3 regions of the Kitasatospora sp. NPDC091276 genome follow, and region 2 is predicted to be linked to each of the others. Evidence: riboswitches for the same ligand, from Rfam matches in the RefSeq annotation. Region 2 holds a riboswitch; each other region holds the start of a gene.
The links. A riboswitch is a leader RNA that binds a small molecule or an ion and turns the genes downstream of it on or off. The one in region 2 is predicted to bind cyclic di-AMP.

Region 1 (5,007 bases), on a different contig from region 2:
AGCACGTAGCCGAGGTGGGCGGAGCGGTGCTTGCCGAGGGTGAGGGAGGCGTGGGCGATCGGCACGGCGTCCACCGGGTCCTCGGCGTCGTCGCGCCGGGTGACGGCCAGCCGGTAGGTGTCCCGTTCCGGCGCCATCGCCTCCTCCAGGTAGAGCTCGATCTGGTCGGCGCAGGTTTCACGGTCGCGCGGCTCGAAGGGGAGGTAGCGGGTGACCTCCGGGTCGCTGAACAGCCCGTACAGCGCGTCCACGTCGCCGACGGTGTGGTGATACTCGCGGATGGCCAGCCGGGGGCCGGTGAGTCGTACGGGGACCATGGCAGCCGACCCTACTCCCGGCCAGCGGTTACCGTTCGAGCTATGAACGACGAAGACCTGCGGCTCGCCCCGCGTACCAGGGCCTCCGACCTGCTCGCCTGGGCGGCGGAAGAGGACCGCGCCCCGGTGGCCGAAGCGCCGCTGCGCGCGGTGCTGGCCCTGCTGGAGCTGGGCGAGGGCAGGATGCACGACGGCTGGCCCGAACTGACCTCGAACGCGGTGGAGCACCTGCTGTACGAGCGGCTCTACCTGTACGTCCAACCCGAACCGGAGGCGGACCCGCTGGCGTACGGCGCCGCCGTCCGGCTGCTGACCGACCACCAGCGGGCCGCCAAGCGGCTCAACGCCAAGCGCCAGGAGCGGCTGCACGCCGAGGCCGAGTGGCAGGGCGAGGTCGCGGCCGGGCTGCTGCGCCGCGCCGACCTGGTGACCTGGCCCCGGCTGTACGCGCTGCTGCTGCACGCGTACGGGGCGGACGTCGCGGATCCGGAGGCGGTGCGGGAGTGGCTGACCGGCTTCCGGGAGCTGGCGCAGGAGGAGCGGCTGGCCGTGTTCGCCGCACTGGCGCAGACCGGCTGGCTGGACGAGGTGGACGAGCAGGGCTGGAGCCCGACCCGGGTGATCTCGGTCGGCATGGCCACCGACGGCGCGCGCCGGCTGCTGGAGCAGGGCCTGATGCGGCGCAGCTACCGCAACCTGGCCGAGCTGACCGCGCTGGGCCGGCCGATGCCGGACGAACTGGCCGGGGACTTCGGGGCGTTCGAGGAGGCGGCGGTGGAGGCCGCGCTCGACCTGTACGGGGAGTGGACGGTGCCCGGGCTGCCGCGACTGCTGGTGGAGGAGTTCCCGGACCTCGCGCCGGAGCCGGGGCAGGAGGAGATCGACGCGTACCTGGCCGGGCTGGCGCAGGAGGAGTTCGACGCCCGCCTGGAGGGGCTGGCGGGCCCGGCGCAGGAGGAGTTCGACGCGCACCCGGCGGAGCCGGCGCACCCGGCGGAGTCGGCGGACCCGGCGCAGGAGTGACGCGGCGAAGCCCCGGCCGCGGTGCCTTCTGGTTCCGGCGGCCGGGGCTTCGCGGGTGCGTCAGGGGTTGAGGCCGCGCTGCTGGAACCAGGTCTCCGGGTCGACGGGGGCGCCGCCACCGGGGCGGACCTCCACGTGCAGGTGCGCGCCGGTGACGTTGCCGGTGGCGCCGACCTTGCCGATCTGCTGGCCGGAGCCGACCTTGCCGGAGCCCTTGATGATCGAGGAGAGGTGGCAGTACCAGATCTCGGTGCCGTCGGGCAGGGTCTCGACGATCCGGTAGCCGTACGAGCCGGACCAGCCGGCCGAGGTGATGGTGCCCTGGCCGACCGCGTAGACGGGGGTGCCGGTGTCGGCGGCGAAGTCCAGGCCGGTGTGCAGGTGGGCCCAGTAGCGGGCGCTCTGGCCGTAGTGGGCGGTGAGGTGGTAGTCGCGCACCGGCAGGGTGAGGGCGGCGGCCTTGGCCCGCTCGGCCTCCTCGGCGGCCCGCTTGGCCTCGGCCTCCTTGGCGGCGGCCTTGGCCTCCGCCTCCTTCGCGGCCTGGACGCGGGCGTCCTCCTCGGCGGCGGTGCGCTGGCTGTCGGCCTGCAGCTGGATGCGGGCGGCGAGCGCGAGGCCGGGGTCGGCGGAGAGGGCGACCGGGGTCTCGTCCGGGGTCTCGATGGCGGGGGCGGCGGCCGGGGTGGCGGAGGCGAAGCCGGTGGCGCCCAGGGTGGCGGCGACGGCGGTGACGCCGAGCAGCGGGGAGGCCCCACGGACCTGACGCGGCATCCGGTGCCGGTTGGTCTCGGCCTCCGGGCCCGCGTACTCGGAGCCGTCCGGGCCGGGGTGGTCGAGGAGCCGGGTACCTGCTGCAAGGCCGGCCGGGTGTGCCGGAGTGTGCGTCGACGCCACGGAGGCGCGCTCCTTTCCTTCCTTCGCGCCTACCGGGTTAGCTGACGGGTTCGGAGCAGGAAGGTCTCCTACGGCCGGGCCGGAGCCCCGCCGATTCACCCCAAGGAACGTGGTTCCCCGGCTCCCTGACCTGCCCGGAGGCCGGTCGGCGGGATTAGGCGACGGCGCACGGTGCCGTCTGGGTACGGCGTTGACGACCGCGCTGCGTTATCAAACGTTAATCCTAGGAGGCCCTGATTCCAAGCCGTTCGCCCGGGACGACCGGAGACGGGCGGGGCACTCCGGGGCACGACGGGCGTTTTGTTCCCCTTGGGCACCCCTGCACCCCCTTGAGCGCCGTTGACGCCACCTCACGTGATCGAACGTCAACGAACGACCCTTCATCCGCGCACTCCCCGCCGACCTCCCCCGCTCCGCAGGGCGCGAGGGCTTGACGGCTAAGGCTATTAGCCTTAGCTTTAAGGCTATCGGCGGCAGCGCCGAAGCCCCGCACCGGCAACCCTCCGGAGGCCCACCGTGAACGCCACCAGCGCCCCCACCACCCAGTACCTCGACGTCACCGGCGGCCGCCTCGCCTACGACGACACCCGACAGGGCGACGGCGCCCCCGTCGTGCTGCTCCCCGGAATGCTCGACACCCGCGCCGCCTACCGGCACCTCCGCCCGCTGCTGGCCGCCGCCGGCCGCCGGGTCGTCACCATGGACCTGCGCGGCTTCGGGGAATCCTCGATCATCTGGGACGACTACTCCCCCGCCGCCATCGCCACCGACGTCCTCGCCCTGCTCGACCACCTCGGCATCGACCGCGCCGTCCTGGTCGGCAACTCCTACACCGGCGCGACGGTCGTCAAGGCCGCCGGCGACGCCCCCGAGCGGGTCGCCGGCATCGCCCTGATCGACGCCTTCGTCGAGAACCCCCCGCCCGGCGCCCTCATGCGCGGCGCCCTCCGCGTCATGGGCTTCCTGACCGTCCACTCGCCCGCCTTCTGGGGCCTCTACCAGCGCAAGCTGGCCTACCCGGGCGCCAAGCCCGCCGACTTCGACCCGTACGTGGCCGGACTCGTCGCCGCCATGCGCACCCCCGGCCGCAAGACCGCCACCCGCGGACACGTCAGCGGGGACTCCGCGCCCGTCGGCTGGACCGCGGCCGTGCGCTGCCCCTCGCTCGTCATCATGGGCAGCAAGGACCCCGACTTCCCCGAGCCGGAAGCCGTCGCCGACCGGCAGGCCGCCGCGCTCAACGCGCGGAAGGTCATGATCGACGGATCCGGGCACTACCCGATGGCCGACAACCCGCAGGCCACCGCCGGCGCCCTGCTGCCCTTCCTCGCCGACCTCGCCTGAGCCCCGCCCGCCCACGTCAGCCACGCCACGCCACGCCCCGCCACGTACGCCTTCCACCGACGGAGAGCCCACACCATGCCCCGAGTAGGACTCACCCCCGAGCAGGTCGTCGACCACGCCATCGCCCTCATCGACGAGCAGGGCGCCGACGCCCTCACCCTGGCCGCCGTCGCCGCCCGGGCCGGGGTCGCCACCCCGTCGCTGTACAAGCACGTCAGCGGCGGCCTCGCCGAACTGCGGCGGCTCATCGCCGTCCGGGTCACCGAGGAACTCGCCGACCGGCTCGCCGAGGCCGCCGTCGGCCGCAGCGGCGACGACGCCGTCGACACCGTCCTGCGCGCCTACCACGCGTACGCCACCGAGTACCCGCACCGCTACAACGCCCTCCCGCAGGCCCCGCAGCCGGACGACGACCTCACCCGCGCGGCCGGCCGGCTCGTCGGGGTGATCATCGCCGTCCTGCGGGAGTACGGCCTCGACGGCGCGGAGGCGATCCACGCCGCCCGTACCGTCCGCTCCGTCGCCCACGGCTTCGCCTCCCTCTCCATCGGCGGCGGCTTCCAGCTCGCCGAAGACCTGGCCACCACCCAGAGCCGCCTCATCACCCTCCTCACCACCGGGCTCCGCACCTGGCCCACCCCCTGAGACGCCGGCCACCGCACCGGCCGCGGCACGACCCGCCCGGTCTCCCCCGACGACGGAACGGCCGGCGCACCGGGTGAGGCGTGCGCGGGAAGTCGGACCCGCCGACTTCCCGTGCGGCGGGCAGGCAGCGGGCCTGGGGGTGGTGGGGGCGGACGGGTTAGTGTGGCCGGGCTGACTGGTGGTCATGACAGGGGACCGCCGACCCCTTGGCGGAGGTCCACGTGCCCGCACCGATAGCGAGGGCGCGGCGGTGGTACCTGCGGCTGCTGGACGGGAACGCCCGGGCCGCGCGGTACGCGCTGGGGGTGCTGCTCGGAGTGACCGCGGTGCTGAGCGTGCTGCCGATCGTGCTGCCGTACAGCTGGCCGCCGTCGGCGCTGGTGCTGCCGCTGGTGGTCGGCGGGCTGCTGTTGCGGCGCGGGCAGCTGCTGGTGCTGGTGTGCGCGGCGCTGGCCGGCGGGGTGCTGGGGGCGGTGGTGCGGGATCCGCTCGGGGTGCGGATCGGGGTGACGCTGGTACTGGCCGCGACCGCGGTGACGGTGCTGGCCGCGAACCGGTTCCGGCACCGGCTGGGTCTGCGCGGGACCCAGGGCGATTCGATGCTGCTGGAGCTGGCCGAGCACACCCGGACGCTGGCCCGGCTTCCGGAGCGGCTGCTCGACTGGCACTTCGACAGTGCGCTGGCGCCGGCCGGCGACACCTCGTTCTCGGGTGACTTCCTGCTGTGCGCGCACCGCCCCGAGGAGGATCTGCTGGAGCTGCTGCTGGTGGACGTGTCGGGCAA
Region 2 (5,007 bases):
CGTGAAGGCCCGGATCGAGGAGTTCAGCGAACTCGCCGGCCACGAGCAGATCCACAAGGGCATGACCTCCCGGGATCTGACCGAGAACGTCGAGCAGCTGCAGATCCGCCAGTCGCTGGAGCACGTGCGCGACCGCACGGTGGCCGTGCTGGTCCGGCTGGCCCGCCTGGCCGCCCAGCACTCCGAGCTGGTCATGGCCGGCCGCTCGCACAACGTGGCCGCGCAGGCCACCACCCTGGGCAAGCGCTTCGCGTCGATCACCGACGAGCTGCTGGTCGCCTTCCGTCGCCTGGAGGAGCTGATCGCCCGCTACCCGCTGCGCGGGATCAAGGGCCCGGTCGGCACCGCCCAGGACATGCTGGACCTGCTCGGTGGCGACACCGACAAGCTCGCCGAGCTGGAGCGCCGGGTCGCCGGGCACCTCGGCTTCGAGAACGTGCTGATCAGCGTCGGCCAGGTCTACCCGCGCTCGCTGGACTTCGAGGTGCTCACCGCCCTCGTCCAGCTGGCCGCCGCGCCGTCCAGCCTGGCCAAGACCATCCGTCTGATGGCCGGCCACGAGCTGGTCACGGAGGGCTTCAAGGAGGGCCAGGTCGGCTCCTCGGCGATGCCGCACAAGATGAACACCCGCTCCTGCGAGCGCGTCAACGGCCTGGCCGTCATCCTGCGCGGCTACGCCTCGATGACCGGCGAGCTGGCCGGCGACCAGTGGAACGAGGGTGACGTCTCCTGCTCGGTGGTGCGCCGGGTCGCGCTGCCGGACGCCTTCTTCGCCTTCGACGGCCTGCTGGAGACCTTCCTGACCGTCCTCGACGAGTTCGGCGCCTTCCCCGCCGTGATCGAGGCCGAGCTGGACCGCTACCTGCCGTTCCTCGCCACCACCAAGGTGCTGATGGGCGCGGTGCGCGCGGGCGTCGGCCGGGAGACCGGGCACGAGGTCATCAAGGAGCACGCCGTCGCCTCCGCGCTGGCGATGCGTGCGGGCGCCCGCGAGAACGAGCTGCTGGACCGGCTGGCCGCCGACGAGCGGATCCCGCTGGACCGGGCCGGGCTGGACGCGCTGCTGGCCGACCGGCTCTCCTTCACCGGTGCGGCCGGTGCTCAGGTCGCCGAGGTGGTCCGCCAGGTGGATGCCGTCGCCGCCGCCTACCCGGAGGCCGCCAAGTACGCGCCCGGTGACATCCTCTGACGATTCGTCAGCCAGCTGAGGGCCCTGCCGCCGATCCGGTGGCGGGGCCCTCGTCCGTGTGGACGTGGCCCGGGTCGAGCGGCGGGGTGGTGCCGCAGGCCCACTCGCAGTCCGGCTCGGCCACCGGGCGGTCCACCGGCGCGAGCACGTTGCCGCGGACGGTGGCGAAGGCCGTCAGCCCGCCGGTGACCAGCAGCCCGGCGCAGATCAGCATCGCGGTGCGGAAGGCGGAGTCCACCGCGGACGGCACCCGGTAGGCGTCGCCGCTCAGCCCGGCGAGCGAGGGCAGCGCGGCGACCGCGAGCAGCCCGGCCGCGCGGGCGGCGGCGTTGTTGACGCCGCTGGCGATGCCCGCGTGCCGGACCTCGACGGCGGCCAGCACCGTCGCCGTCAGCGGCGCGACCAGCAGGGTCATCCCGCAGCCCAGCACCGTGACGGCGGGCAGCACGTCCGCCCAGTAGGAGGAGCCGGGGCCGGTGCGCAGCATCAGCAGCACCCCGGCGGCGCACAGCAGCGGACCGACGGTGAGCGGGATCCGGGGGCCGATCCGCTTGCCCAGCCGCCCGGCGCGTGCCGACAGGGTCAGCATCAGCACGGTGATCGGGACCAGGGCGAGGCCGGAGACCAGCGGGGAGAAGCCGGAGACGATCTGCAACTGCACCACCAGCAGGAAGAACACCCCGCTGAACGCCGCGTAGACGCAGAGGGTGACCAGGTTGACGGCGGTGAACAGCCGGGAGGAGAAGAGGCCGAGCGGCAGCATCGGCTCGGCGGCGCGGCGCTCGACCGCGATGAAGGCCGCGCCGAGCAGCAGGCCGATCGCGCCGGTGAGCCAGACCGCGGGGGACAGGCCCTCCCCGGCGGCGGTCAGCGCGTAGGTGATCGCGCCGAGGGCGAGCGCGGCGAGCAGCGCGCCGGGGACGTCGAAGCGGCCGACGGCGCTCTCGTTCCGGCTCTCGGGGACGAACCGGGAGGTGACCGCGACCACGGCGGCCGCGAGCGGAAGGTTCAGCAGGAAGATCCACCGCCAGCCGGGGCCGTCCACCAGCCAGCCGCCGAGGAAGGGGCCGACCGCGGCCGACACCCCGCCGAGGCCCGACCACAGGCCGACCGCCGCCGAGCGGTCGTCCGGGTGGAAGACGGCTTGCAGCATGGCGAGCGAACCGGGGGTGAGCAGCGCCCCGCCGATGCCCTGGACGGCGCGGGCGGCGATCAGCACGTGGATGGTGGGGGCGGCGGCGCAGGCCGCGGAGGCGGCGGCGAACCAGAGCACGCCGATCAGGAAGACCCGGCGCCGGCCGTACCGGTCGCCGAGCGCGCCGCCGAGCAGGATCAGTCCGGCCAGGGTGAGCAGGTAGGCGTTGAGCGTCCACTGCAGGGACGCGAGGGAGGCGCCGAGATCGGTGCCGATGCGGGGCAGCGCGACGTTCACCACGGTGCCGTCGAGCATCGCCATGCTGGAGCCGAGCACCGTCGCGAGGAGGACCCAGCGTCCCCGCGAGGTGCCCAGGCGCAGTGTTCCTGCTTCGGAGGTGGCCACGGGCCGATCCTGCGCCCGTGGGGCGTACGTGACAAGGGTCACCGGGTGGCGTGTCGGTGGGTGCGCGGTGCGTGAGCGGGCGGGTGCGCAGCGGTGGCGGAATCGGCGCAGCGTCGTGGATCAGTGGCGCCGGGTGAATGGATTGTGCACGTACGGTGCGGCCGATCATTCGGAGGGTCACCGCAGCTCGGGGGGTTGTCGGCGGTTCAAGTGATCGACATTGCTTCACCCGAACGGATGGGTTTTAGTTCAGCGACCGCCCGGCCAGTCCGGACGGATCCACCGGGTGGAACGCCGAATCCTGCCGCTGCCCGGTGGCTCGCACCGAACTCTGTACGGCAGGAGCGGGGGACCCACAGGTAAGTCGCCGGACCGGAAACGGCACGCTTTCGCGTACCCGGATCCAGGGCCGGCTAGGGGTGAAGCCGCATGTGCGGCCGGGCAACTCCAGCCCGAACCCGACAGCTCACCTCGCAGGCGTCGGAGAGGAAAATTCCATGCCTGCACAGGCTCGTCGTATCGCCCTGCCCCGCGCCGCCCGCATCGGGATCGCCACCGCCGTCACCGGTGTCTCCTTCGCCCTGCCGCTCGTCACCGCGATGAGCGCCCAGGCCCACCCCGCGCCGGCCGCCGCGGTCACCGCCGCCCCGGCCGCCGCTCCCGCCGACCAGGCCCAGGCCTCGTCGCAGGAGAGCTACCGCGTCGTCAGCGGTGACACCCTGTCCCGGATCGCCGACGCCCAGCACGTCGACGGCGGCTGGCAGGCGCTGTACGACCACAACCGCGAGGTCGTCGGCGGCAACCCGGACCTGATCTTCCCCGGTCAGCGGCTCGTGATCGCCGGCCAGGCCGCCCCGGCCAAGCCCGCTGCCCCGGCGAAGCCCGCCCAGCCGTCCGCCCAGGACGCCGCGCCGGCCACCACCGCCGCCAAGCCGCAGGCCCAGCTGGAGGTCCGGACCGAGGCGGCCAAGCCGTCCGCCCAGCTCCAGACCCAGCTGCAGACCGCCGCGCCGTCCGCCACGGTCAGCACCGTCCCGGTCGCCGCCGCCTCCGCCTTCGTCGCCCCGCTGGCCAGCCCGAAGCTGGGCACCGCCTACGGCGTGGCCGGCTCGATGTGGGCCTCCGGCCACCACACCGGCCAGGACTTCGTCGCCTCCACCGGCACCCCGCTGCGCGCCGTCGGCAACGGCGTCGTGGTGAAGGCCGGCAACGGCGGCGCCTACGGCAACGAGGTCGAGATCAAGCTCGCCGACGGCCACTACGCCGAGTACGCGCACCTCTCCTCGATCGGTGTGAAGATCGGTCAGGCCGTCAAGGCCGGACAGCAGATCGGCCTCTCCGGCGCGACCGGCAACGTGACCGGCCCGCACCTGCACTTCGAGATCCGCAACGGCTCGGAGTACGGCTCGGACATCAACCCGGTCGCCTACCTGCGGGCCCACGGCGTCGCGCTCTGACCCGTACCGGATGTACCGGATGTACCGGATCTGCCGGATGTGCCGGATGAGGAACCACCGCTGCTACGGGGCGAATCGACCGCCCGGGATGGTCATGTCGGGTGACCGCTCGACCGGGTGATCGCCGCAGCAGTGGACATGGGCGCGGGACACGCCCAGGCCGGCCCGGCTCGCGAGACTTCTCTCGCGAGCCGGGCCGGCCGCTGTCGTTTCCGGGCCTTGGTGGGTGCCCCCAAGGCGAATTGACGATGTGTCAGATATGTGGGCTGGTGGGCCGGTTCAGAGCCGGTGGGCGGGCAGCCCGTGCTGGGCGGCGGTCAGCAGCTCGTGCATCCGCTGCCCGAAGTCCTCGGTGTCGGCGGCCGGTTCGGGGAAGACCAGGCGGACGTCGCGGTGGCCGTGCGGGTGGTCCAGGCGCAGGACCAGGCCGTGGCGGTCCAGGGCGAGCGGGCGGACCTCCGGGTGCTGGGCGAGCAGGTCCGGGTCGAGCAGCCGGGTGAGGACGGCGAGGGCGTCGGCGTGGTCGTCGGCGAGGTGGGTGAGCATGGCGGCCTCGTAGCGGGCCAGCGGGTCGGGCGCGGCGAGGGCGAGGTCGCCGGCGGTGAGCGCGCCGGTGCCGTACGGGGTGGCGAGGACGGCGTGGGCGACGTCCACGCGCAGGTGGACGCTGAGGCCGTCGTCGGCGAGGTGGGCCAGGTGTAGTCGGCCGGCCAGGGTGAGGCGGGCGCGGATCCGGTCGCGGACGGCGACGGGGGAGATGTCGGTGACGTCCAGGACGACGGCGAGTCCGTCGGTGGCGCGGGCGGCGGCGGTGGCGAGCG
Region 3 (5,007 bases), on a different contig from region 2:
GGCCTGCTCGTACGCCTGGGCGATGCCGTCGGCCCCCGCGGTGAAGTCCCGGTCGGCGGGCAGCGCGGTGGGCAGCCGGCCGGCGGCGACGTCCCGGGCCAGCTCGGGGGCGATCTGCTGCGGGCGCCGGCCGGAGCCCCGGTAGGCGGTCCAGTCGGCGACGCCCTCGGAGAGCCAGAGCGGTGTCCAGGCCCGGGTGTCGGCCCTGGTCGCGACGTGGGTGGCCTCGTGGGTGACGACCACCTGCCGGCCGAAGTCGCTGAGCCGCCCGAACGTGCCGGGGTTGACCAGCACCCGGTCGGCGGGGGTGTGCCAGGGCGCGCCGGGGGCGGCCGAGGTGACCGCCGCCATGCCCGCCCAGCCCGCCGGGTCGACCTCCAGCAGCCGGGCGAACTGCTCCGCGGTGGCGGGTACTTCGAGCAGCAGGCGGCCCGCCCAGCCGGTGCCCCAGACCTCGCTCACGGCGGGTGCGGCCCGGTCGGCCACCGCGACCAGACCGGCCGGGTCGGGCCCGTCGGCCAGTCCGAGCACCAGGCAGTGCGCGCCCGCCGCGGACCGGGCGGAGCCGAGGTCCCAGAGCGCCGGGGGCCCGCTCGCGCTCTCCTCCCGGTCGACCCGCCAGCCGCCGCCGACCAGGACCAGGTCGATCCGGCGCGGGTACACCACCGGGTAGTCGTCGTACCCGGTGATCCGGACCGCCAGGTCGGCGGCGGCCGTGAGCCGCTCCGGTCCGCCGTCCGCGCCGAGCACCAGGTTGTGGTAGCCGGCCTCGATCGCCGCCGGTCCGGACCAGGAGGGCAGCGCCCGGGCCCGCGCGTCCAGCAGCGCGGCCACCTCGGCCCGCCGGTCCGACGCCCACCGGTCCGACGCCCGCCCGGCCGCGGAGGGGGCCGCCGGGGCCGCCGGCGGCAGCGACAGCTGGGCCAGCCCGCCGGCCGCGAGCAGCAGCGCACCGCGCCGGGACAGCGTCCGGCGGGCGCCGTCTATCGGGTGGGGGGCGTCGGGGTCGGACGGTGCCGGGCTCAGAGCCGGACCACCCCCGCGACCGGCATCGCGTTGACGCTCTCGTAGCGGACCTTGGCGCCCGGGTAGGGGGCGTGCACGATCACCCCGCCGCCGGCGTACATCCCGACGTGGTGCATGTCCCGGTAGAAGATCACCAGGTCTCCCGGCCGCGCTTCGGAGAGGCTGACCCGCTGCCCGGCGTACGCCTGGGCCTGCGAGGTGCGCGGCAGGGTCACTCCGGCCTGCCGCCAGCTGTAGTACATCAGACCGGAGCAGTCGAAGGCGCGGGGCCCGGTGGATCCGTAGAGGTAGGGCGAGCCGATCATCCGCACCGCGGCCGCCAGCGCGGCCGCCCCGCGCTCGGAGGCGGGCGGGGCCGTGCCGAGGTCCAGCCGGTCGGTGCCCCGGGTGGCGCGCTGCTCGGCCTCCCGGGCGTCCTGGGCGGCCATCCGGGCCCGCTCGACGACGCCCAGGCTGTTGAGCAGCCGCTGGGCCTGGGTGAGCCGCTGCTGGATCTGCTGCTTGCTGTCGGCGAGCGAGCGACGGACCTGGTCGAGTTCGGCGAGCTTGCCGGCGGTCTCGGTGCGGCGCTGGTCGAGCCGGCGCTGGCGGGTGGCCAGTTCGTGCAGGGTCTCCTGCTGCCGCTCGGCGGCCTGGTCGAGGGTGCGGGCCCGGGACAGGTAGCCCTCCGGGTCGGTGGAGAGCATCAGCTGGACGGTCTGGGCCATGCCGCCGCCGCGGTACTCGGCGCCGGCCACGGTGGCGAGGTCGCCGCGCAGTTGGTTGAGCTGGTCCTGGGCGACGGCGATCTCGCCCTGGAGGACGGTCGTCTCGCCCTGGAGCCGCTGCTGCGCCTCCTGGGCGGCGTTGTACTTCTCCGACGCCTGCTCGGCCTCGCCGTAGAGCTGCTCCACCTGCGCCTTGACGTCCTTGCGGGTGGGCGTGTCCGGCGTGGCGGGGGCGGCCTGGGCACTGCCGCCCGTCGTCACACCCAGGGCGGTGGCGGCGGCTGCGGTCAGCACCAGCGCACGGGCGAGCAGTTGGGAACGACGGTGCACGGGCATGGCGGCAGCGGCTCCGATCCGGCGGTGGGGCCCCGCCGCCGCCCCAACGCGGGCGGCCCTGGAAGCGGAGTCCGGTGGCAGACGTTAGCGAGTCCGGGCAACCGAGTCCAAACCCCCGCCAACCCGAATATTTGACCCGCAATCGGACATCAGTCCGAGGCGCCGGAAAAGCCGCAGGCCCGGCCTTCCGCGGTGGAAGGCCGGGCCCGGGAGGGCCTGAGCGGGGATCAGACCCGCACGATGGAGGTCAGCGGCATGTTGCCGACGGCCTCGTAGCGGACCGACGCGCCCGGCTTGGGCGCGTGCAGCACCTGGCCGTTGCCCGCGTAGATGCCGACGTGGTGGGCGTCCCCGTAGAAGATCAGCAGGTCGCCGGGCTGGGCCTGGGAGAGGTCGGTGCCGATCCGGGTACCGGCGTGGGCCTGCTCCTGCGAGGTGCGCGGCAGCGAGACGTCGACCTGGTTGAACGCCCAGACCATCAGGCCCGAGCAGTCGAAGGAGCCGGGGCCGGAGGCGCCGTAGACGTACGGGCTGCCGATCTTGGAGGCGGCGATGGACAGCGCCGCGGCGCCGCGCGAGCTGCCGGCGCTCGGCTTGGTGACCGGCGCGGCGGGGGCCTGCGACGCGCTCAGGTCGGTGCGGCTGTTGTCGCGGGAGGAGCGGTCGGCGGCCTGCTGGGCCGCCGCCTGCTGCTGGGCGGCCTTCGCCGCGGCGTCGGCCTTCGCCTTGGCCTCGGCGGCGGCCTTCTCCTCGGCCGCGCGGATCGCCTGGCGCTCCTGCTCGGACAGGGTGTTGAAGAGGTCCTGCGCGGCCTTGAGCTTGCCCTGGACCTCGTCCTTGGCGCTCTTCAGCTGCTGGGTGGTGGTCTCCATCTCGGCGAGCTTGCCCTGGGCCTCGGAGCGCACCTGGTCGAGCTTGCGCTGCTCGTCCTGGAGCTGCTTGAGCTGGCCCTTCTGGGTGCCGCCGGCCTGGTTCAGCGTGTCGGCCTGGCTCAGGAAGGTGTCCGGGCTGGCGGAGAACATCAGCTGGACGGTCTGGGATATGCCGCCGTTGCGGTACTGCTCGCCGGCGATCTCGGCCAGGCCGCCCTGGAGGTCGGTCACCTGTCCCTGCTGCCGCGCCACCTGGTCCTGCAGGTCGGTGACCTGCTTCTGCAGCTGCTGCTGCTTCTCCTGGGCGGCGTTGAGCTTCTCGGTCGCGACCTCGGCCTGCTCGTTGAGCTGGTCGACCTGCTCCTTGACCTGGTCCTTGGTCGGCTGCGGGTCGGCGTGGGCGCCGGACTGCGCGGACAGCGCGACGGCCGCCGCGGCGAAGCCGGTCAGGATCGAGACCCGGGTGCGACTGGCGGGCTTGGGACGACGATGGGACGCCACGAAGGCGGACTCCTTCTTCCTACGCCGTCTACCGGGTGAGCTGACGGGTTCGGGCCGGAAGCGTGCCCTACGACGCCTCACGGCCGTTCCACCGGCCGACCTGGCGCCGATTCACCCCGGAGGAACGTGGTTCCCCGGCTCCGTTCGACAGCACCCCCGACTGCTGGGCTCCCCGTCGGGCAGGCACTGGGCCCGCCCCGCTGCGTCACGAACTCGACGGAAACCACCGCCGTCACCCTGGCTGGGCGATCGGGAGTGCGGTGGTTCGGGGCACGACCCTAGTAACTGAACCGTGATCCGTTCAAATCCTTGTCAGAAAAAAGACGGAAGAAGACCAAAGTTCTTTTGTGAATATGACACATAGTGATCACCGCCGTACGCAAAGCTGATCACTCTTCACCGGGGACTCGCGCTGCGGACAAAACCCGAACGCCACCCCCGGTCGGAGGGTGGCGTGGATCACAGGCCCGGACGGGGCCCTCCGGGCGTGTCGGGCCGTCAGACCCGGCGGATCGTGTTGATCGGCATCGCGTCGACCTTCATCACCTTCACCACGTCGCCGGTGTGCGGCGCGTGCACCACCATGCCGTTGCCGATGTACATCCCGACGTGGTGCCGGTCGGCGCCGTAGATGACCAGGTCGCCCGGCTGGGCCTGGTCCAGCGAGACCTTGGTGCCGACGTTGCCCTGCTCCTGCGAGGTGCGCGGCAGCGAGACGCCGGCCTGGCCGTACGCCCAGACCATCAGGCCCGAGCAGTCGAAGGTGGTCGAGCCGGTGGCGCCCCACACGTACGGCGAGCCCTGCTTGCTCATCGCCTTGGCCACGGCCACGCCCGCGTAGCCGCCGGCCTGCGGAAGGCTGCCGAGGTCGGCACGGTCGCTGCCGCGCGAGGCGCGGTCGTCCTGCTGCTGCTGGGCCCGCAGCGCGGCGCGGTCGGAGGCGCTGAGCGAGTTCAGCAGGTCCTGCGCGGCCTTCAGCTTCTGGTTGACGTCCGTCTTGGCCTGGTTCAGGTCCTTGGTGGTGGAGTCGAGCGAGGCCAGGACGGCGGCGGCCTCGGACTTCTCCTGGTCCAGCCGACGCTGCTGGTCCAGCAGGCCCTTGAGCGCCTCGGACTCGCTGGCGCTGGCCTGCTGGGCGCTGGACGCCTTCTCCAGGTAGCCCGACGGGTCCGAGGAGAGCATCAGCTGGACGGACGGGTCGATGCCGCCGGTGCGGTACTGCTCGCCCGCCACGCCGGCCAGGCCGGTCTGCAGCTGAGTCATCTCGTCCTGGCTGCGGGCCACCTTGTCCTGCAGCTGGTCGGACTGCTTGCGGAGCTGGTCGGCCCGCTCCTTGGCGCCGTTGTACTTCTCCGCCGCCTGCTCCTGGTCCTGCTGGAGCTGGTCGATCTGCGCCTTGACGTCGCTCTTGCTCGGCTGGGGCGCGGCGTGCGCGGCGACCTGCGCGGAGAGGGCGACCGCGGTCGCCGCGGCAGCGGTGAGCACGGAGACCCGGGCGCGGCTCGGCTGCTTGGGACGGCGGTGGGAGGCCAAGGGAATTGCTCCTTCTTCCATCGGCCTCACCC

Region 1: it holds a riboswitch for cyclic di-AMP, as region 2 does, so the genes downstream of both, AB0O19_RS20755 (M23 family metallopeptidase) here and AB0O19_RS19150 (LysM peptidoglycan-binding domain-containing M23 family metallopeptidase) in region 2, are expected to answer to the same signal.
Region 3: it holds a riboswitch for cyclic di-AMP, as region 2 does, so the genes downstream of both, AB0O19_RS09255 (NlpC/P60 family protein) here and AB0O19_RS19150 (LysM peptidoglycan-binding domain-containing M23 family metallopeptidase) in region 2, are expected to answer to the same signal.

What each region holds. Positions count from the first base shown of each region.
Region 1 is NZ_JBFBFU010000015.1:170,405-175,411, reverse strand. It holds gene AB0O19_RS20765 (GNAT family protein) at 1-317, opposite strand, end outside; gene AB0O19_RS20760 (hypothetical protein) at 360-1,340, shown strand; gene AB0O19_RS20755 (M23 family metallopeptidase) at 1,401-2,234, opposite strand; cyclic di-AMP (ydaO/yuaA leader) riboswitch at 2,247-2,405, opposite strand; gene AB0O19_RS20750 (alpha/beta hydrolase) at 2,751-3,578, shown strand; gene AB0O19_RS20745 (TetR-like C-terminal domain-containing protein) at 3,654-4,223, shown strand; gene AB0O19_RS20740 (PP2C family protein-serine/threonine phosphatase) at 4,445-5,007, shown strand, end outside.
Region 2 is NZ_JBFBFU010000014.1:34,645-39,651, forward strand. It holds gene purB (adenylosuccinate lyase) at 1-1,189, shown strand, start outside; gene AB0O19_RS19145 (MFS transporter) at 1,197-2,729, opposite strand; cyclic di-AMP (ydaO/yuaA leader) riboswitch at 3,042-3,224, shown strand; gene AB0O19_RS19150 (LysM peptidoglycan-binding domain-containing M23 family metallopeptidase) at 3,227-4,186, shown strand; gene AB0O19_RS19155 (DUF2470 domain-containing protein) at 4,466-5,007, opposite strand, start outside.
Region 3 is NZ_JBFBFU010000006.1:9,969-14,975, reverse strand. It holds gene AB0O19_RS09265 (hypothetical protein) at 1-834, opposite strand, end outside; gene AB0O19_RS09260 (NlpC/P60 family protein) at 1,023-2,069, opposite strand; gene AB0O19_RS09255 (NlpC/P60 family protein) at 2,297-3,442, opposite strand; cyclic di-AMP (ydaO/yuaA leader) riboswitch at 3,453-3,602, opposite strand; gene AB0O19_RS09250 (NlpC/P60 family protein) at 3,941-4,975, opposite strand.